Regions from separate parts of the Streptomyces sp. NPDC050674 genome, predicted to be linked through region 1. Evidence: predicted binding sites of a transcription regulator. Region 1 holds the regulator's gene; the other holds the start of a gene.

What was found. Region 1 encodes HrcA, which represses chaperone genes, less so after heat shock. Its sites were predicted from a motif close to TTNGCACTCNGNNNNNCNGAGTGCNAA; they were not measured.
Region 2: a site for HrcA is predicted at 9,329-9,355, ahead of groL (chaperonin GroEL). Genes of this name have one in related genera too.

The regions. Positions count from the first base shown of each region.
Region 1 covers NZ_JBFAIG010000006.1:120,069-130,851, forward strand. The annotation lists gene AB0I06_RS12600 (hypothetical protein) at 1-223, opposite strand, end outside; gene AB0I06_RS12605 (VOC family protein) at 273-665, opposite strand; gene AB0I06_RS12610 (16S rRNA (uracil(1498)-N(3))-methyltransferase) at 692-1,432, opposite strand; gene AB0I06_RS12615 (nitronate monooxygenase) at 1,429-2,502, opposite strand; gene dnaJ (molecular chaperone DnaJ) at 2,580-3,716, opposite strand; gene hrcA (heat-inducible transcriptional repressor HrcA) at 3,716-4,732, opposite strand; gene AB0I06_RS12630 (MBL fold metallo-hydrolase) at 4,903-5,634, shown strand; gene AB0I06_RS12635 (DUF3097 domain-containing protein) at 5,666-6,469, shown strand; gene hemW (radical SAM family heme chaperone HemW) at 6,570-7,802, opposite strand; gene AB0I06_RS12645 (SpoIIE family protein phosphatase) at 7,830-10,133, opposite strand; gene AB0I06_RS12650 (HAMP domain-containing protein) at 10,236-10,783, shown strand, end outside.
Region 2 covers NZ_JBFAIG010000010.1:110,794-121,576, forward strand. The annotation lists gene AB0I06_RS18365 (hypothetical protein) at 1-1,430, opposite strand, end outside; gene AB0I06_RS18370 (hypothetical protein) at 1,566-1,811, opposite strand; gene AB0I06_RS18375 (helix-turn-helix transcriptional regulator) at 1,926-2,765, shown strand; gene AB0I06_RS18380 (DUF397 domain-containing protein) at 2,749-2,940, shown strand; gene AB0I06_RS18385 (hypothetical protein) at 3,188-3,991, shown strand; gene AB0I06_RS18390 (hypothetical protein) at 4,005-4,574, shown strand; gene AB0I06_RS18395 (carboxylesterase family protein) at 4,578-6,134, opposite strand; gene AB0I06_RS18400 (NADH:flavin oxidoreductase) at 6,227-7,351, opposite strand; gene groL (chaperonin GroEL) at 7,580-9,202, opposite strand; gene AB0I06_RS18410 (cold-shock protein) at 9,535-9,738, opposite strand; gene AB0I06_RS18415 (MoaD/ThiS family protein) at 10,185-10,460, opposite strand; gene thrC (threonine synthase) at 10,587-10,783, opposite strand, start outside.

The DNA of each region.
Region 1 (10,783 bases):
CGCTCTGCCCGTAGGAGGCGGTGCAGGTGAGCCACCGCACGCCCGCCTTCTGCCGGTTGAGCTCCTTGGTCACGGTCTCGTCGGTGGTGTAGGCGACGGACGCGGCGCTCACACTGCCCGGCTCGCAGGCGACCGCGCCGCCCACCGCCACCACGGCGAACGTCGCAGCGACCGCCACGCGCCGCCCGCGCGGCCCCAGCAGATGACTCATCGAAGCCCCCATGAAGGGGAGCCTGCCACTGTCGGGGGCCGCGCGGTAGGGCGCAAAGGCGTCAGCCGCGCAGCAGCAGCCACTCCTGAAGCTCCACCACATTGCCCTCGGGGTCCTTGAGATGGGCCACCCGCATGCGGTCGGTCATGGGTACCGGGCCGTGCAGGATCGTGGCGCCGCGCAGGGTGATCTCCTGGCAGTACGCGTCCAGCCCGTCCACCCGCAGCACGACCAGGGAGCGGTGGCCCGCCGCCGTGTCGCCCATCTCGTCGAGCACCTCGGCCATCATCGACCGGTCCTGCAACGCGATCCCCGCGGAACCGACCGCGGGGCTGAACTTCTCGTACGGCCCGTGGGCCGCCCCCGACTGCGGTTTGAGGCCGAGGACCTCGCCGTAGAAGCGGTAACAGGCGGAGAAGTCGGTCACGAGCAGACGTACCTGTGCGAGTTCCACGGTGCCTCCAGGGGGTCGGGACGGGGTCAGGACCAACGTCCGGTGCGTGCCAGGAGCACGGCCGCGGCGGCCGTCCCGGCGGTCGATGTGCGCAGCACACTGCGCCCGAGGCGGTACGGCCTCGCCCCCGCCTCCTCGAACAGCGCCAGTTCCTCCGGCGCCACGCCCCCCTCGGGCCCGACGACCAGCACGATGTCGCCGGTGGCCGGCAGGTCGGCCGTGGCCAGCGGCGTGTCCCCGCTCTCGTGCAGCACGGCCGCGAACCGCGCCCCGGCCAGCAGGGCGGCGACCTGCTTGGTCGTGGCCGCCTCCGCCACCTCCGGGAAGCGCACCCGGCGTGACTGCTTGCCGGCCTCACGGGCGGTGGCGCGCCACTTGCCCAGCGCCTTCTGCCCGCGTTCGCCCTTCCATTGCGTGATGCAGCGCGACGCCGCCCAGGGCACGATCGCGTCGACGCCGGTCTCGGTCATCGTCTCGACGGCCAGCTCCCCCCGGTCGCCCTTGGGCAGCGCCTGGACGACGGTGAGCCGCGGCTGCTCCGGCGGCTCCTCGTGCACCGCGTCCAGTTGCAGGATCAGCCGGTCCTTGCCCTCGGTGTCGAGCACGACGCAGTCCGCCCAGCGCCCGGCCCCGTCCGTGAGGACGACGTCCTCACCGGCGCGCAGCCGCTTCACCGAGACGGCGTGCCGCCCCTCGGGCCCGTCGAGGACGTACCGTCCGCCACCGCCCGCCTCGACGCGCTCGACCACGAACACCGGCGCGGTCACAGCACGCCACCGCCCGTCAACGCGGCACGGGCGGCGGCCAGTTCACCGGCCAGCACCTCGACCAGCTGCCCGGCGGGGAGCTCCCGCGCCATCCGGTGCCCCTGGCCGGCCCACAGAGCCATGCCCTGCGCGTCACCGGCCTTGGCGGCGGCCTTGCGCAGCGGCGAGGTGAGGTGGTGGATCTCGGGGTAGGCGGCGGGCGCGTACGGGCCGTGCTCGCGCACGAACCGGTTGACGAGGCCACGTGCCGGACGGCCGGAGAACGCCCGGGTCAACTCCGTGCGCACGAACAGGGGGTTGGTCAGCGCCTGCTTGTGCAGGGGGTGCGCGCCCGACTCGTGCGTGGCGAGGAAGGCGGTGCCCAGCTGGGCCGCGCTCGCGCCCGCCGCGAGGACTCCGGCGATCTGGCCGCCGCGCATGATGCCGCCCGCGGCGATGATCGGGATGTTCACGGCCTCGCGCACCTGGGCGATCAGCGACAGCAGTCCCATGCCGGACCCGTCCGTCTCGGGGATGTCCCGGTGGGTGCCCTGGTGACCGCCGGCCTCGACGCCCTGCGCGATCACCGCGTCCGCGCCCGCGCGCTCCACGGCCCGTGCCTCGTCCGGGGTGGTCGCGGCGGCCAGCACGAAACTGCCGGCGCGGTGCAGGGTGTCGACGACCTCACGGCTCGGGACACCGAAGTGGAACGACACCACCGGCACCGGGTTGTCGCGCAGCACCACGAGCTTGGCCTCGAAGCCGTCGTCGCGTCCGCTGTCCGGATCGCCGAGCTCGGTCTCGTACCAGGTGGCCTCGCCGGCCAGCTGGTGGGCGTAGACGTCGACGGCGGCGGGGTCGGGGTACTCGGGCTGCGGCATGAAGACGTTGACGCCGAAGGGCCTGCCGGTGAGGCTCCGGATCTGCTTGATCTCCTGGTACATCCCGTCGGCGGTCTTGTACCCGGCGGCGAGGAAGCCGAGCCCGCCCGCTTCGCACACGGCGGCGGCGAGCTGCGGCACGGAGACGCCGCCCGCCATGGGGGCCTGCACGATCGGGTGGGGGAAGAGATCGGTCAGTGCGGAGGACATGACGGCATGTTGTCACGTCCTCCGCACTACTCCGAACTCGGCCTGCCGACTGGCATAGACCAGAAGCACGCCCGGTCTCAGCGCCCGTTGAAGGCGTCCTTCAACCGCGAGAACAGCCCTTGCTGACCGGGCTGGAACTGCCCCGTGGGCCGTTCCTCGCCGCGGAGCTTGGAAAGCTCGCGCAGCAGGCGTTCCTGCTCGGGGTCGAGCTTGGTCGGGGTCTGGACCTCGACGTGGACGATGAGGTCGCCGCGTCCGCCGCCGCGCAGGTGTGTGACGCCCCGGCCGTGCAGCGGGATCGACTGGCCGGACTGGGTGCCCGGGCGGATGTCGACCTCCTCCATGCCGTCCAGCGTCTCCAGCGGCACCTTGGTGCCGAGGGCCGCCGCCGTCATGGGGAGCGTGACCGTGCAGTGCAGGTCGTCGCCGCGGCGCTGGAACTGCGCGTGGGGCAGTTCATGGATCTCGACGTAGAGGTCACCGGCCGGGCCACCGCCGGGGCCGACCTCGCCCTCGCCGGCGAGCTGGATGCGGGTGCCGTTGTCCACACCGGCCGGGATCTTGACCGTGAGCGTGCGGCGGGACCGGACGCGGCCGTCGCCCGCGCACTCGGGGCACGGGGTGGGCACGACCGTGCCGAAGCCCTGGCACTGGGGGCAGGGGCGCGAGGTCATGACCTGGCCCAGGAAGGACCGGGTGACCTGCGAGACCTCACCGCGGCCGCGGCACATGTCACACGTCTGGGCGGAGGTGCCCGGGGCCGCGCCCTCGCCGTTGCAGGTGTTGCAGACGACGGCCGTGTCGACCTGGATGTCCTTGGTCGTACCGAAGGCGGCATCGTCGAGCTCGATCTCGATGCGGATCATGGCGTCCTGGCCGCGGCGGGTGCGCGAGCGCGGTCCGCGCTGCGACGCCGTGCCGAAGAACGCGTCCATGATGTCCGAGAAGTTCCCGAAGCCGCCGGCTCCGAAGCCGCCCGCGCCGGCGCCGCCGGACTGCGAGAGCGGATCGCCGCCGAGGTCGTAGACCTGCTTCTTCTGCGGGTCCGACAGCACCTCGTAAGCGGCGTTGATCTCCTTGAACCGCTCCTGGGTCTTCGGATCGGGGTTGACGTCCGGGTGCAGCTCGCGGGCGAGCCGCCGGAAGGCCTTCTTGATCTCTTCCTGCGACGCGTCGCGGCGCACGCCGAGTACGGCGTAGTAGTCCGTGGCCACTACGACTCCGCCAGGATCTGTCCGACGTACCGTGCCACTGCGCGTACCGCTCCCATCGTTCCCGGGTAGTCCATGCGGGTCGGTCCGACCACGCCGAGCTTGGCGACTGCCTCGCCGCCCGAACCGTAGCCGACCGACACGACGGACGTGGAGTTGAGTCCTTCGTGGGCGTTCTCGTGACCGATCCGTACGGTCACGCCCGGATCCTTCGCCTCGCCGAGCAGCTTGAGGAGCACGACCTGCTCCTCCAGCGCCTCCAGCACGGGCCGGATCGTGAGGGGGAAGTCATGACCGAAGCGGGTCAGATTGGCGGTGCCGCCGATCATCAGCCGCTCCTCGTTCTCCTCGACGAGCGTCTCCAGGAGTGTGGAGAGCACCGTGGAGACCGTACCCCGGTCCTCGTGCTCGAACGCCTCCGGGAGATCCTCCACCAGACTCGGCACATCCGCGAAACGGCGGTTCGCCACACGGCTGTTGAGGCGCGCGCGCAGATCCGCGAGCGAGGCCTCGCCGAAGGGCGCCGGGCAGTCCACCACCCGCTGCTCGACCCGCCCGGTGTCCGTGATCAGCACGAGCATCACCCGCGCGGGCGCCAGGGAGAGCAACTCCACGTGCCGCACGGTCGAGCGGGTCAGCGACGGGTACTGCACGACGGCGACCTGGCGGGTGAGCTGCGCGAGCAGCCGTACCGTGCGCGCCACGACGTCGTCGAGGTCGACGGCGCCCTCCAGGAAGTTCTGGATCGCGCGCCGCTCGGGCGCGGTCATCGGCTTGACGCCGGCGAGCTTGTCGACGAACAGCCGGTAGCCCTTGTCGGTGGGGATGCGCCCGGCGCTGGTGTGCGGCTGGGCGATGTACCCCTCGTCCTCCAGGGCCGCCATGTCGTTGCGCACGGTCGCCGGGGAGACGCCGAGGTTGTGCCGCTCGGTGAGGGCCTTGGAGCCGACCGGCTCCTCGGTGCCGACGTAGTCCTGGACGATGGCGCGCAGCACCTGGAGCCTGCGTTCACTGAGCATCGCGCACACCTCCAGAAGTCTTCGCCTGCTTGCCCGGCCGGTCCGGCCTGGCACTCTGCGCGTGCGAGTGCCAGCATTCCCCGGCCCAGTGTACGGCGGTGGGGTACTCCCCCGGCAAGGCTGGTCGTGCGGTGCCGTGCCCGGACGGGGCGCACCGCTAGCGTCGCCGCATGACGGTGACTTGGGAAGACCTCGGATGGGAGCGCCTGGCCGCCGGAGTGGGGCGGTGCCGGCTGCCGGTGTGGGACTGCACGGCGGGCCTGGTCGCCGGGGAGGGCGCGGCCCTTCTGATCGACGCGGGGTCGAGTCTCGCGGAGGGCGCGAAGCTGCGCGCCCAGGCGCGATCGCTCACGGGGCAGCATGTGACACATCTCGCGCTGACCCATGCGCACTTCGATCATGTCTTCGGGGCGGCGGCGTTCCCGGACGCGGAGGTGTTCGGGGCGGTGGGCGTGGACGCGGTGCTGACACGGGTGCGGGACCGGGAGGAGCTGCGCGCGGACGCGGTCCGCAACGGGCTGGCGGCGCCCACGGCGGAGGAGGCGTCGCTGCGGCTGGTCCCGCCCGGCCATCCGGTCTCCGGCGAGCGGACGCTCGACCTGGGCGGCGGCCGGCAGGTGCTGCTGGCGAACGTCGGGCCGGGGCACACCGCGCACGACCTGGCGGTGCTGGTGCCCGGTGATCCGGAGGTGGTGTTCTGCGGTGATCTGGTCGAGGAGTCCGGCGAGCCCCAGGCGGGTCCCGACGCGGTGCCGTCGCACTGGCCTGCCGCCCTCGACCGGCTGCTCGGCCTGGGCGGCGAGGACGCGGTGTACGTGCCCGGTCACGGAGCGGTGGTGGACGCGGCGTTCGTGCGGGCCCAACGGGACGCGCTGGCGGCGCGTTTCGGCGTGTCGCGGTGATCGCCGTCCGCCTTCTCCTATCGTCATTCGAATGCGCCAGTACTCCGCCGATCTGACCCCGCCGTGGAAGAAGCCGAAGCCGGTCCCCGAGGTCGCGGCGGAGCCGGGCCTGGTGGTGGAGGAGCCGGGGACGGGCTTCTGCGGGGCGGTGATCCGCTGCGAGGCGGGCACGGTGACGCTGGAGGACCGCTTCGGCAAGCACCGGGTGTTCCCGATGGAGCCGGGCGGCTTCCTGCTGGAGGGCCGGGTGGTGACCCTGGTCCGCCCCGCGCCGGGCGGTCCCGCGCGTCCCACCCGCACGGCCTCCGGTTCGGTCGCCGTCCCCGGCGCCCGCGCCCGCGTGGCCCGCGCCGGCCGCATCTACGTCGAGGGCCGCCACGACGCCGAGCTGGTCGAGAAGGTGTGGGGCGACGACCTGCGCATCGAGGGCGTGGTGGTGGAGTACCTGGAGGGCGTCGACGACCTGCCGTCGATCGTCGAGAGCTTCGCCCCCGGCCCGGACGCCCGCCTCGGCGTCCTGGTGGACCACCTGGTCCCGGGTTCGAAGGAGTGGCGCATCGCCCACGCCGTCACCAGCGACCACGCCCTGGTCGTGGGCCACCCGTACATCGACATCTGGGAGGCGGTGAAGCCGTCGTCCCTGGGCATCGGCTCCTGGCCCCGCGTCCCGCGCGGCCAGGACTGGAAGACGGGCGTGTGCAGGGCGCTGGGCTGGCCGGAGAACACGGGCGCGGCCTGGCAGCGGATCCTGTCGGGGGTCCACTCGTACAAGGACCTGGAGCCGGAGCTGCTGGGCCGGGTCGAGGAACTGATCGACTTCGTCACGGCGCCGTAGCTGCTCTCGGCTGCGGACACGGCGCCACAGCCACACCCAGCTGCGGGCATGCGTGCCGCTGAGGGCGGCACGGGTGGGCGCAGCCCCCACCCCGAGCACCTCAGTCCACGAGGTCTCGTACAACCCCGTCCGCCAGCAACCGCCCCCGCAGTGTGAGCACGGCCCGCCCTTCGTCGTACGGGTCCTTCTCCAAAAGCCCGTCCGACAGCGCACTGCGCGAGGCCGCCAGCCCCTCCTCCCGCAGCAGCGACAACGGCACCCCCTCCCGAAGCCGCAGCTCCAGCAGGATCCGCTCGACCCGCCGGTCCTCCTCCGACAGCACCTCACGCCCGGCCCCCGGCGACCGCCCCGCCGCCAGCGCGGCCGCGTAAGCCCCCGGATGCTTCACGTTCCACCACCGCACCCCGCCCACATGGCTGTGCGCCCCGGGTCCGGCCCCCCACCAGTCGGCCCCCCGCCAGTACAGCTCGTTGTGCAGGCACCGCCCGGCCGGCGAGGTCGCCCAGTTCGACACCTCGTACCACTCGAAGCCCGCGCCCGAGAGCACCTCGTCCGCGATCAGGTACCGGTCGGCGTGCACGTCGTCGTCGGTCATCGGCACCTCGCCGCGCCGGATCCGGCGGGCCAGCTGCGTGCCCTCCTCGACGATCAGCGCGTAGGCACTGACGTGGTCCGGCCCGGCCCCCAGCACCGCGTCCAGCGAGGCCCGCCAGTCGTCGTCGGACTCACCGGGTGTGCCGTAGATCAGGTCGAGGTTGACGTGCTCGAACCCGGCCGCGCGGGCCTCCGCCACACACGCCTCGGGCCGCCCGGGCGTGTGCGTGCGGTCCAGCACCTTCAGCACGTGCTGCCGCGCGCTCTGCATCCCGAAGGAGATCCGGTTGAAGCCCCCTTCGCGCAGCGCCGCGAGATACGCGGGATCGACGGACTCCGGGTTCGCCTCGGTCGTGACCTCCGCGTCGTCCGCGAGTCCGAACTCGTCCCGGACGGCCTTCAGCATCCGGACGAGGTCACCGGCGTCCAGCAGCGTGGGGGTGCCCCCGCCCACGAACACCGTGCGCACCGGTCGCGGATCGTCCCCCAGCACCTTGCGCGCCAGCCGGATCTCGTCGGCCAGCGTCTCGGCGTAGTTGTCGCGGGAGGCCAGCACGCCGCCGGTGCCGCGCAGCTCGGTCGCCGTGTACGTGTTGAAGTCGCAGTAGCCGCAGCGGGTCGCGCAGTACGGGACGTGCAGGTAGAACCCGAGCGGGCGGTCGGCGGCCCCGGCGAGCGCGGAGGCGGGCAGCGCGCCGTCGTCGGGGACGGGCTCGCCGTCGGGGAGTGCGGAAGGCATGCCCTCCATTGTCCAGCACCCGCGCGGTCAGTCCGCCTGGAGCACCAGCAGCGCGAGATCGTCCGCCGGTGGCCGCGCCCCGAACTCGTGCACCAGCCGCTTGATCCGCTCGGCTATCAGCTCGGCGTCCAGCCCGGCGCACCCGGCCAGGGCCGCCGCGAGCCCGTCACCGTCGTCGAACTGGCGGGAGCCCGAGCGGCGCTCGGTGACGCCGTCGGTGACGCACAGCAGGGTGTCGCCGGAGCGCAGCTCGAAGGTGTCGCTGGTGTAGGTGGCGTCCTCGACGACGCCGAGGAGGGTCTGCGGCTGCGCGCACGTGTGGACCTCGCCGCCCGCGCCGAGCAGCAGGGGCAGCGGGTGCCCGGCGGAGGCGACGGTGCAGCGGACACCGCCGTCGAAGGGCACCAGCTCGCCGTAGAGCAGGGACAGGAAGCGCGTCTGGGGGCCGTCGCCGGGCGGGGTCGGCCGGGCTCCCGCGGCCACCAGCGCCCGGGCCGCCGCGTCGGCCGCCTCCGTGGCGTCGTCGAGCAGCAGCTGGTTGAGGCGGTCGAGGACGTCGGCGACCCGGTAGCCCTCGCGGGCCAGCAGCCGCAGCCAGGGCCGGGCCAGGCCGATCACGACGGCCGCCTCGGGCCCCTTGCCCTGGACGTCGCCGACGGCGAAGCACCAGCGGCCGTCGCCGGCCGGGAACAGGTCGTAGAAGTCGCCGCTGGGCCCGCCCTTGTCGTACGGCTCGTAGACCAAGGCGCTGCGCATGCCGGGGATCTCGGCCACGGCGCCGGGCAGCAGGCCGCGCTGGAGCACGGCGCTGATGGTGGCCTGGCGGGCGTACTGGCGGGCGGCGCCGATGGCGAGGGCCACCCGGCGGCCGAGGTCCTCGACGAGGCCGGTGATCTCGTCGAGGAAGCCGGCCGCGCCGGACCTGCCGATGACGAGGGTGCCCAGCGGGCGGCCGCCGGCGACCAGCCGGTAGGCGAGGGCCGCGCCGGGCTCGCCGGGTTCGTCAGCGAGCGCCTCCCCGGGCCACGGGTAGGCGGCGGGCCCGGAACCGCCCTGTTCCCGGCCGCGTTCGAACGGGGCCGCCCCGACCGGGTCCAACGGCTGCGGCGGGTTCTTCTCCAGGGCGCGGCGCAGTTCCTCGATGCGGTTCTCGCTGCCGTGCCAGACCCGGGCGAGCCGCGCTCCGCCCGCGCCCGCCGAGCCACCCCAGCCGCCGCCGGTGGCCTCGTCCTCCAGCCACACGGCGCACCAGTCGGCCAGCCGGGGCACGATCAGCTGTCCGGCGAGGGCCGCGACCAGGTCTTCGTCGAGCTGCCCGGCGAGCAGGTCGGAGGCCTCGGCGAGGAAGGAGAGGGCGCCGCGGCCGAGCCAGGCGCCGTCGGGTCCGTTGCGCCCCTGCCGGTTCTCGTGCCGGTCCCGCCAGTCCCGTAAGTCGTTCCAGTCGCGCAGGTCGCGGGGCTCGCGCAGGTCGGGCCACTCGCGGGCCTCGCCGCCTTCCCGTGAGTCCCACGTCTCCCCTCCCTCACCGGTGTCCCAGAGGTCTCCCCCGGCACGCCAGGCGCGGACGGTGTCCCCCGCCTCGTCGCCCGGGCGGGGTTCGGGCGCGAGGATCTCCGCCATGCGCAGGCCCCGCGCCAGCGCGTGCTCCCCGGCGTACGCCTCGATCTGCTCGCCCGCGGCGCAGCCTCCGGCGGGCAGCCGGGCCCACACGGTCTTCCGTCCCGTGCGGTAGGTGATGCCCCACGCCTCGCAGAGCGCGCCGACCAGCCGCAGGCCGCGCCCGTACTCCGGCGGGTCGTGCGGCGTCTCCGGTTCGCTGCCGCGCGGGGCGCGTGAGGGGTGGTGGTCGGAGACCTCGACGACGACCGCGGCCGTGTCCGGGGTGTCGCCCTCCAGCCGGCACTCCATCTCGACGTCGGTGCCGGCGTGCACGACGGCGTTGGTGACCAGTTCGCTCACCACGAGCGTGGCGTCGTCGGCGATGCGGCCGGTGAGGAACGCGGCGCCGGGCAGGCCGAGCCCGGTCCACTCGGCGAGCGCCGCGCGCACCAGGGCGCGGGCGGCGCCCGGCGCGAGAGAGCTGCCGGGCAGGGTCGCGTGCGCCCGCGCACGCTCCTGCGTGAGCGCTCCCTGAGCCGTTTCGGGCGCCGCGTGAGCAGGCGCGCAGGGATCGGGGGCGAACGCCCCGGCGGACGGTGTGGGCACCTCCGCGGGCGGCGCCGGCTCCTCGGAAACGGGCCCCTCTTGGACCGGCACGGGTGTCACTCCGGCGTGCGCAGGCGCTTCTGAGGCACGGGAGGCGGTCTCCCGTTGCGTCGGAATGGCCCCCATGGACAGCTCCCCGGGCAGTTCGTACGAATACGCCACAGTCGATGCCGACAGAGTGACAGACTGACCGCGCCCATAAGCGCCGAGTTACCGAAGTGGGCCGCCATGAGTGAGAACAGTGCTACTCCTGTGGTCGAAGACCGGTACGGAGACGGTCAGATTCGTGCATCCGATCTGCGTCCCCTGCTCGCCGCCATGACAGCGGCACGCGACGGCGATTTCACCAAGGTGCCGGAATCCGGCCACGGGCTGGTGGCCGAACTCACCGCCATCCACAACCAGATCATGGACCGCAGCGTCCACTTCACCTCCGAGGTGCGGCGCGTCAGACGGGAGCTGGTGCGGCACGGCCGGCTCGACGAGCGGCTCTCGGCCAGCCCGGGCCAGGGCCTGTGGACGTCCCGGGTCGACGACGTGAACCAGCTGCTCGACGCCCTGGTCGCCCCGGCGGCGAACGCCACGCGGGTGCTGGACGCGGTGGCCGGCGGGGATCTCACCCAGCGGGTGGACCTGCACGACGGCACCCGCCAGTTGCGCGGTGACCTGCGGCGTCTGGGCCTGGCCGTGAACAAGATGGTGGACCAGCTCTCCCTGTTCACGGGCGAGGTGACGCGGGTCGCGCGTGAGGTGGGCACCGAGGGCCGGCTCGGCGG
Region 2 (10,783 bases), on a different contig from region 1:
CGGGCGGCGGCGATCGCGGCCTCGGCCTCCTGGGCGCCCCGCCGCTCGTCGTCGGCGCGCAGCAGCTCCCGGATCGCCCGGTCCGCCTCGGCCGCCGCGCGCGAGCGCTTGCCGGTGAGGGGATGCGGCTTGTAGAGGACCCGGACGTTCTCGGCGAGCAGCTTCTCGATCAGCGTCACGCCCATCGGGATCAGCGACGTGTGGCAGTCGTCGTCGCTCCAGCCCTCCCAGGTCGGGGCGTACAGCACGGTCGGCAGCGCCCCCGGCACGTGGTCGGTGTGCAGCCGGATCGACGACAGCTGCGGGCGGCCGACCTCGACGATCGCCGAGTCGCTGATGGCGTGCCGCACCCGCTGGTAGCGGTCGCGCCCGGCCCGCCCGGCCACCCAGATCTCGTCGTACACCTTGCTCACGCGGTTGCTGCTGGCGAGTTTGTCGCTGTCGCCGTGCCCGATGAAGACGTGCTTGGCCTCGGCGACGCGCAGCATGTGCACGTTCTTGCCCGCGTTGCCCGGGTAGAGCACGACCCGCAGCTCGGGCAGCTCCAACTGCGCCACGTCGTCGGCCTTCGGGACGCACACGACCGGGATCGACGTACGACCGAGGTAGCGGAACGAGGCCCGCTCCCTGAGGATGATCAGCGGCCGCCGGTCGAGCTGCTCCAGGGTCTCGATCCACATGTTGACCTGGTACATGAAGTCCCGGGACACGGACGCGAAACTGAAGTACAGCGCCACCTCCGGCCGGTACCCGGCCAGTTGGCGGTTGACCTCGGCGATGACCTCGTCCCCCGACGGCATCCGGCGGGCCCGGCGCAACTGCCCGAGCAGCGCCAGGACGGCCGCGACCGTCAGCCCGGCGGTGAGGGCGAAGCCGATGCCCGCGGGCTGCCACGTCCCGGCCGCCAGCGCGGCGATCAGCCCGGCATGGGCCGGCAGGTCCAGGTGCAGCAGCTTGCGCAGGAAGCGCCGGTACAGCAGAGCGGGGGGCGACTGCGGGATGCCCGCCCCGCTCATGTCGAGGTTGCGCACCACGACCGGCAGCGTGCGCCGCCGCCGGATGGCATGGTGCACCGCCGTGTACAGGATCACCAGGGTGAAGTGGGCGGCGAACACGGCCAGTCCGGCCACCAGCACGGCCTCCGGCGCGTCCATCCGCTCGGCCAGCGCGAGCAGCATCACCGTCCGCACGGCGAACCGCATCGTGCGGGTCAGCTGGAGCGCGGCCAGCCGCCGCACGAAGGCGGGAGCACGGGTGTGCAGGACCTCGTCCGCGGCGTACGTCACGGCCGAGGCGGCCACGAACCCCCACAGCGATGGGAGCAGCGCGAACACGGGGAGGGCGGCGAAGCCGGCGGCGAACAGGAGCACGAGGAGAAGATCGGTCTTCCCGCGCACACGCAGGACACCGCACAGCCAACGGAACGTCATAAGACAGGATTCCTCTGGGGAAAGGATGTGATTTCCGGAGTGGCGTGCGGTGGGGCGAACGCCGGTGTATGCGCGATACGCCTGTTCGACGGTGGTGGAGGGCGAATGGTTGTACATCAACCGTTGGCTATTACTTCACCGTGACTTCATCTCCCGGTTGACCTGCCGCACGCGCGCCCGCAGCGCCTCCCCCGCGGGCAGCGAGCGCAGTACGTCGGTGAGATGCTCGGCCGTCCGTACGTTGCACCGCCCCAGATCGACCAGCGCGAACGGCTCGTCGCTCGCGCCGGTCACCGGGTCGACGCCCAGCGACGGCAGCACGACCCCGACTCCGGCGAGGGCGTCCCGCAGCGATTGCACGATCTCTTCGGTCGAACGCACCGTTTCCTACCTCCACGCTGTGTTTGCAGTTCACCACACAGCGTGTCCGACTCCTCTCTAGCCTGGCCAGATACGGCGGTCCAACAGCCCGATCTGTACGACAGGGAGTCGCCCATGCCCGGTTCCAGGGACCTCGACCCGTCCTCCTCCCCTCGGGCCCTCCTGGGCGCCGAGCTCCGCCACGCCCGCGAGAAGGCCGGCCTCAGCCAGGAGGACTTGGGTCAACGGCTGTTCGTGAGCGGGTCGTTCATCGGGCAGTTGGAGGCGGGGACGCGGAGGTTGCAGGCGGAGTACGCCCGTTTGCTGGATGGGGAGTTGGGGACGGGGGACTTCTTCTCACGGAACTGTGGGGCGGCGGCGAAGTCGAAGTATCCGGACCATTTTGCGGAGGCGGCAGAGGCGGAAGCCCGGGCCACGGCCATCAGGGAGTTCGCATCGATGCTGATCCCCGGCCTGCTCCAGACCCCCGCCTACACCCGGGCAGTGTGCCGCGCGTATCAGCCGACGGCGCCGGACGAGGAGATCGAGAAGAGGGTGGCCGCCCGCATGGAACGGACCCACATCCTCGACGATCCAACAAAGCCCTTGTTGTGGGCCGTGATTGACGAGTCGGCGTTGCGCCGGGTGACAGGTGGGCCGGATGTCATGGCCGAAGCTCTGCGACACATCACCGACCTGGCCCGCCGCAGCCGGTCCATCGTGCAGGTGCTGCCGTTCGATGCGGGGGCGCACCCTGCCATGCAAGGGTGCGTCAAGCTGATGGACTTCGCCGACGCGCCTCCGTTGGCGTACCTGGAAGGCGTGGGCACCGGGCGACTGGACGACGATCCCGCCATCGTTGCGGAGTACCGCTTCTACTACGAGTTCCTCGCGGCCTCCGCACTCTCGCCCAAGGAGTCTCTGGCCCTGCTCGAGGCAATGACGCAGGATTACGACCATGAGGAAAATGCCTGAGTGGTACAAGTCCAGCTACAGCGGCGGGAGCGGCGACAACTGCCTGGAAGTCACCCAGGCACTCCCCGATGTCATCCCCGTCCGCGACTCGAAGACCCCCCACGGCCCGAAGCTCGTGTTCCGGGCCGCCGCCTGGTCCGCTTTCGTCGAGAACCTCAAGGACGAGACGGCCTGAGCTTCGGGACCCGGGCTTCGAGCTCTCTTTTCAAGGAACGGGTGGAGGGCCTCAACCCGCCCTCCCACCCCGCGTGTTGACTTGACGCGTTCGGCTTGCCACGGACAGTCACCTGCCTCTAACGTTCCTGGACAAGCAACAGCCCCCGCCCGGTGCGCCAACACCTGCGGGGGCTTAACCATCGAGATCGGACAGCGATCCCATGGCTGACGCCAACTTTAGTGCCGCCATCCCGTCCGCGCACCCCATGGCCAACCCCGGCTACGGCAAACGCACGACCCCCGGCCAACCCCCGCGCACAAAGCACGACTTCGCCCACCTCCCACCCCGCGAAGCCGCCATCGCCGCCTACCTGGACCGGCTCCCCGACGGCGCCGACATCTCCGTGAAGACGCTGGCCAAACAGCTCCCCTACGGACAGTGCGCCCTGGGCACCGCCCTCAACCGCATCCAGCAGGCAGGGCATCTACGGCGTGGTCGGGAGTGCATCACGGCCGACGACGGCAGCTCCCGATGGATCACCCGTTCGTGGTGGTCGCGCGCCGCCCGGGATGACGACTGGTGGACCGCCTTCACCCGCGGCGACGTACCGCGGCAGGCAGCACGCCCCACTCGCTCCCGCGCCCACATCCTCCTGGCCGCCCTCGGCCGCACAGCCCCCGTCCTGTCCCTCTCCCAGAGCGACTGCGCGGACCTCGCCCCACTCGTGACGGCCTGGTTCGAGCGGGGCGCCTCGGAGGACGACGTACTGCGTGCCCTCACCGCCGGCCTGCCGACGCCCGTCCACCACGCCGCGGCCCTGGTCCGCAACCGCCTGACCGGAAAACTCCCGCCCCCACCCGCCCCACGCCCACCCCTACGGGTCCTGGAGTGCGCGAACTGCGGCGCCCCGGGACGACCGGAAACCCTGCCAGGGGGGCGTTGCAGCGCCTGCCGGGGCGAACGCACCCCCGCACAACCACCCGCACCCGTGTCCGCCCCCACGGTCCACGCCCACGCGGCCGGGATCCGCGCGGCGATGTCCCGACGACGCCACGACTACGCCGACTGACGACAATGGACCCATGAACCACGCCCAGCTCACCGCTCTAGGCCGTGCCCTCCGTCTTCTCGGTGAGCACGGGGAAGCCCTCGGCTCCGACACCCCGGACGCCAAGCTGCACGAGGTCAAGGCCGACCTGAAGCGTGCCCTGGACCTGCTGGAGGACAGCGTCAGCACCGCGGCCCCGACCACGCGCTGCCCCGAGCACCCCACCGGCCCGGTCGACGAGAGCGCCCCCGACCGGTGCCTGCTGTGCGAGACGCGCCGCAGGGCCGCCCGCCGCAACGAGTTCAACGGGCCCGCGCCCCAGCACCAGCCCACCGAACCCGTCCAGTCCCGCTACGGCGTCCGCGGCGACCGCCCGCAGCCCCAGCAGCGCTGGCTGGCGGAGCTGTGGAACGGCCAGACCTGGCAGCTGTGCGGCACCCCGCGCCGGGACCGCCGCGAGGCGGAGCTGTTCATCGCCGCTCAGCGCAAAGCGCCCCGGGCCGCCATGGCGTACCGGCTGGTGCACGAGTTCACCGACTACGAGGTGCTGCGGGTGTGGGGGACGCCCCTGCGGATCGACATCGAGCCGATGGGCAACCTGTAGGCCCTACAGCAGTGGCAGGGGCAGGAACTCATACCCCTCCCACAGCCGCCGCGACCGCTCCTCCGGATAGGCCGTGACCACCGGCTCGGCGTCCAGCACCCGCACCAGCCGCTCCGCGTCGTCGTACGCCGGCCAGCCCGGGTCCCCCGACCTCGCGAAGGACGTCCAGGACGCGCGGAAGCGGGAGGACAGCGAGAGCGCCTCGGCGGACGGCTCCGCGCCCGCGAACAGCAGCAGCCCCAGATCCGCCCCGTACGTGCCGAACAGCAGCGGGATGTCCAGGCCGTGGCAGGCGCCGAGCGCGCCGCCGTTGCCCGGGGCCGGCCAGGTCAGTTCGTAGAGGTGCGTGCTGCCGCCGCCCGCGCGCTGCGCCTCGGCCAGGTGCAGGGAGGGCATGCTGAACAGCCAGTCCGTCTGGACGCGTTCGTAGAGCTCCGAGGGGGAGGCCTCCGGGAAGGCCGCGCGGTAGGCCTGTTCGCCGTCGGGTCCGGGGGCGAACAGACGCAGGGCCGAGGCGGCCTGCTCGTCGGTGATCCGTCCCAGCCGGCCCGCCATGGCGATGAAGAGGCGGTACTCGTCGCGGTTGTGGCCGACGAGGAGGTCGACGTCCCTCGCCGAACCGGCCGCCAGCGCCTGCCAGGGCGTGGCCGGCAGCACCTCGCCGTCCACGACCGGCGAGAACGGTGTGACCGTCGGTGCCGCCTGGCCCCAGCGGTCGATGTGCTGGGGCATCTTCGGGCCGAGCGTCTCGCCCGCCGAGGTCAGCTTGCGCGGGGCGATCGTCGCCAGGTCGGCGACCGTGGGACGCAGGCCCAGCTCCGCGGCGAGGGCCATGCCGATGTCCCGGGCCAGGGCGTCGGAGAAGAACGTGCCCGGCACGCTCTGCGCGATCGCCCGCCGGAACAGTCCGGCCGCGCGCGGCATGGCGAGCAGGGAGGCGATGGAACCGGCCCCGGCCGACTCGCCGAAGACCGTCACCCGCGCGGGGTCACCGCCGAAGGACTCGATGTTCTCCCGCACCCACTCCAGCGCGGCCACCTGGTCGAGCAGTCCGCGGTTGGCGGGCGCGCCCTCGATGTGCGCGAAACCCTCCATGCCGACCCGGTAGTTGAGGGACACGACGACGAGGTCGCCGTCGGCCGCGATGCGCCGGGCGTCGTAGCCGGGGCTGCCGGAGTGGCCGAGCTTGTAGGCGCCGCCGTAGATCCACACCATCACCGGGCGGCGCGCGTCCGGGTCGGGCTCGGGGGTCCAGACGTTGACCGTGAGCCAGTCGTCGCCCTGGGGCACGTCGATCAGACCCGGGCCGCCCATGAGGCCGAGATCCTGCGGGGGCGGCGGGCCGAAGGCGTACGCCTCGCGTATGCCGTCCCAGGCGGGGGCGGGGCGCGGCGCCTGGAAGCGGGCCTCGCCCACCGGGGGTGCGGCGAAGGGGATGCCACGGAAGACGGCGAGGCCTTCTTCCCTCCGTCCGCGTACCGCTCCGGCGGTGGTGCGCACCACCGGGCCGGGCTGCTCGGACGGGCCGTCCGCCGAGGGGCGGGAGTCGGTCGTCGTCATCTGGGAATCTCCTCACGGGGGCTGGCGAACAAGCGTCCGGTCAGTCTCCTCGACCGGCGCAAGCAGATCCAGGCACCCCGTGAGGAGGCGGGTCAGCTGAGGGTCTTCAGCGCCGCCGGGTCGTACGGCGCCAGGTCCTCGAAGCGGCCGTCGAGCACCTTGCGGGCCCACTCGGGGTCCTGGAGCAGGGCGCGGCCGACGGCGACCATGTCGAACTCGTCGCGCTCGAAGCGGTCCAGGAGGTTGTCGAGGTCGCCCACTTCGGCGCCCTCGCCCTGGAAGGCCTTGATGAAGTCGCCGGTGAGGCCGACCGAGCCGACGGTGATGGCGGGCTTGCCGGTGAGCTTCTTGGTCCAGCCGGCCAGGTTGAGGTCCGAGTCGTCGAACTCGGGGGCCCAGTAGCGGCGGGTGGAGGCGTGGAAGGCGTCGACACCGGCCGCCGCGAGCGGGGTCAGGATGGACTCCAGCTCCTCGGGGGTCTCGGCGAGGCGGGCGTCGTAGGCCTCCTGCTTCCACTGGGAGTAGCGGAAGATGATGGGGAAGTCGGCGGAGACGGCCTCGCGGACGGCCGCGACGATCTCCTCCGAGAACTTGGCGCGGGCGACCCGGTCGCCGCCGTAGGCGTCGGTGCGGCGGTTGGTGCCCTCCCAGAGGAACTGGTCCAGCAGGTAGCCGTGGGCGCCGTGGATCTCCACACCGTCGAAGCCGATGCGCTCGGCCGCGGCCGCGGCCTCGGCGAACGCGCCGATGACGGCGTCGATGTCGGCCTGCGTCATGGCCTTGCCGGTGGGCTCCGTCGCACCGATGCGCAGGCCGGAGGGGCCGACGGCGGGGGCGTCGGCGACGGGCGGCTCGCCCTGGTTGCGGACCATGCCGATGTGCCACAGCTGCGGCACGATCGTGCCGCCGGCGGCGTGCACCGCGTCGGCGACCTTCGCCCAGCCCGCGAGCTGCTCCTCGCCGTGGAACCGCGGCACACGGTCGCTCTGCCCGGCCGACTCGTGGCCGACGTAGGTGCCCTCGGTGACGATCAGGCCGACCCCGGCGGCGGCGCGGCGCGCGTAGTACGAGACGACGTCCTCGCCGGGCACGCCGCCCGGGGAGAACATGCGGGTCATCGGCGCCATCGCGATCCGGTTCGGGACGGTCAGACCGCCCAGCGATACGGGCCGGGACAGGATGGCGGCGGCGCGGGAAGCGGAGGCGGCGACGGTCACGTGGGGCTCCCTTGGGGGTACCGGACGGTATGTGCATACGCATAGGACACAGGCGTCAACCACCCCGCGCCGCGCGGCCATCCCGCCCCCGGCATGACCCCGGTCACATCACCGGCCGCATCCCGGACACGCCACAGGGGCCGCACCCCGGACACGCCCGAGGGCGGCACCCCCTGTCGGAACAGGGAGTACCGCCCTCGTCAGGACGTTGATCAACCTTCAGGTCGATCAGAAGTCCATGTCACCGCCCGGCATGCCGCCGCCGGCCGGCGCGGCGGCCTTCTCCGGCTTGTCGGCGATGACGGCCTCGGTGGTGAGGAACAGCGCGGCGATCGACGCGGCGTTCTGGAGCGCGGAGCGCGTCACCTTCGCCGGGTCGATGATGCCCTCGGCGATCATGTCGACGTACTCACCGGTCGCGGCGTTCAGGCCGTGACCGACGGGCAGGTTGCGCACCTTCTCGACGATGACGCCACCCTCGAGGCCACCGTTGACGGCGATCTGCTTGAGCGGGGCCTCCAGGGCCAGCTTCACGGCGTTGGCGCCGGTCTGCTCGTCACCCTCGAGGTCCAGCTTCTCGAAGACCGAGGAGGCCTGGAGCAGGGCCACGCCACCACCGGCGACGATGCCCTCCTCGACGGCCGCCTTGGCGTTGCGCACGGCGTCCTCGATGCGGTGCTTGCGCTCCTTGAGCTCCACCTCGGTGGCGGCACCGGCCTTGATGACCGCGACACCGCCGGCGAGCTTCGCCAGGCGCTCCTGGAGCTTCTCGCGGTCGTAGTCCGAGTCGCTGTTCTCGATCTCGGCGCGGATCTGGTTCACGCGACCCTGGACCTGGTCGGCGGAGCCGGCACCGTCGACGATGGTGGTCTCGTCCTTGGTGATGACGACCTTGCGGGCCTTGCCCAGGAGGTCGATCGTGGCGTTCTCCAGCTTGAGGCCGACCTCCTCGGAGATCACCTCGCCGCCGGTGAGGATGCCGATGTCCTGCAGCATGGCCTTGCGGCGGTCGCCGAAGCCCGGGGCCTTGACGGCGACGGACTTGAAGGTGCCGCGGATCTTGTTGACGACCAGCGTCGACAGAGCCTCGCCCTCGACGTCCTCGGCGATGATCAGCAGCGGCTTGCCCGACTGCATGACCTTCTCCAGGAGCGGGAGCAGGTCCTTGACGTTGGAGATCTTGGAGTTCGCGATCAGGATGTACGGGTCGTCGAGGACGGCCTCCATACGCTCCATGTCGGTGGCGAAGTACGCCGAGATGTAGCCCTTGTCGAAGCGCATACCCTCGGTGAGCTCCAGCTCAAGACCGAAGGTCTGGGACTCCTCGACGGTGATGACGCCTTCCTTGCCGACCTTGTCCATCGCCTCGGCGATGAGCTCGCCGATCTGGGTGTCGGCGGCGGAGATGGAGGCCGTGGAGGCGATCTGCTCCTTGGTCTCGACGTCCTTCGCCTGCTCCAGCAGGGCGGCGGAGACGGCCTCGACGGCACGCTCGATGCCCCGCTTGAGGGCCATCGGGTTGGCGCCGGCGGCTACGTTGCGCAGACCCTCCTTGACCAGGGCCTGGGCGAGCACGGTCGCGGTGGTCGTACCGTCACCGGCGACGTCGTCCGTCTTCTTGGCGACTTCCTTGACCAGCTCGGCGCCGATCTTCTCGTACGGGTCCTCGAGCTCGATCTCCTTGGCGATGGAGACACCATCGTTGGTGATCGTGGGCGCGCCCCACTTCTTCTCGAGGACGACGTTGCGGCCCTTGGGGCCGAGCGTCACCTTGACGGCGTCCGCGAGCTGGTTCATGCCGCGCTCGAGGCCGCGCCGCGCCTCCTCGTCGAACGCGATGATCTTGGCCATGTGAAGTGGTCCCTCCAGGACTGGGGGTGATTACTTCGGACCGCGCCCGCGCCCGCGACGGACGGCCCCGACCGGTTGGTTCCTTGCCCCATCCGGTCCGTGGGCCTCACCGACCCGGTCCTTACGTTGTCACTCTCACCTTCAGAGTGCTAACGCAATGATTAGCACTCGACCCCTGCGAGTGCAAGCGCCTCCCGGGGACTGGGCCGGGGCGTCAGCCACCCGCGAACAGGGACCGACAGGGCGTGCGAACAGGCCGAAGGGCCCGCACCCCGGGGGGTACGGGCCCTTCTGAGAAGACCGGTCGCTTGAGCGGTGGTCGTGGTGCGCGTTCAGGCAGAGACGCGAACCATGTCGGCCTGCGGTCCCTTCTGACCCTGCGAGATCTCGAACTCGACCCGCTGGCCCTCTTCAAGGGTGCGGTAGCCGTCCATCTGAATCGCGCTGTAGTGGACGAAAACATCCGCACCACCGTCGACCGCGATGAAGCCGTACCCCTTCTCCGCGTTGAACCACTTGACGGTGCCCTGAGCCATGCCTAACTCCCCTATTACTGGCCCTTGCACAGATCCACACTTCGCGGATCCGGGTCAGACCTCACCCCCCACGGTTGGGGGCGTGCGCCGGAACGCGTCGACCGCGGCTGAATGTATCTGTCCAACTGCCGTCTGCAACAGGTCAATCGGACGAGAATTCCGGACGCGCAGGATCCGGAATGTAGGGAGAATTCGCCCGAATTCGGGTCAAGTCGGGCCACACAAAAAGAACAAAAGCCGCGAAAGACGCGCACACTTTGGCTACATCTTGTCGGGCTCGCGGCAGGAATTCAGGATTCCGATCAAGGGATCGGGATCGCGTTCCCCAACTGTACCCCGCTCAACCACACAGAATTGCCCCTTCCGCTTCTCTCACGGAAGGGGCAATTCGATGAACTCTGGGTGACGGCCGTTACCGAAGGTAATAATCGGGCCGTCCGACCGGTTCAGCCGCCGGCGACGGCGGGAATGATCGACACTCCGGCACCGTCGGGCGTGGCCGTCTCCAGCCCCTGCTCGAACCGCACGTCGTCGTCGTTCACGTAGACGTTGACGAACCGGCGCAGCTTGCCCTGGTCGTCCAGCACGCGGGCGGCGATCCCGGTGTGGTTCTTCTCCAGATCGGCGATGACCTCACCGAGGTTCGCCCCCTCGGCGGCGACCTCGGCCTGCCCGCCGGTGTAGGTACGCAGGATGGTGGGGATGCGGACGGTGACGCTCATCGGACATGTCCTCCGGTTCTTTGTGAGCTACGGCTGGGGCGCGCCCTCAGGGGCGCGGGGCTGTCTCGATCTGCGGCTCCGCCGCGTGGGCGCGACCGGCCCCCACCGGCCCGCAGCGAACGACGGTCAGACGAGGCCCGCTTCCCGGAACGACTCCAGGCTGGGACGAATGGTCGCGGTCAGCCCCGTCCCCGCCACCGCGTCCAGCGTCTTGAGACCGTCCCCGGTGTTGAGCACCACCGTCGTCTTCGACGGATCCAGCAGCCCGCTCTCGATCAGCTTCTTGGTGACACCCACCGTCACCCCACCGGCGGTCTCCGCGA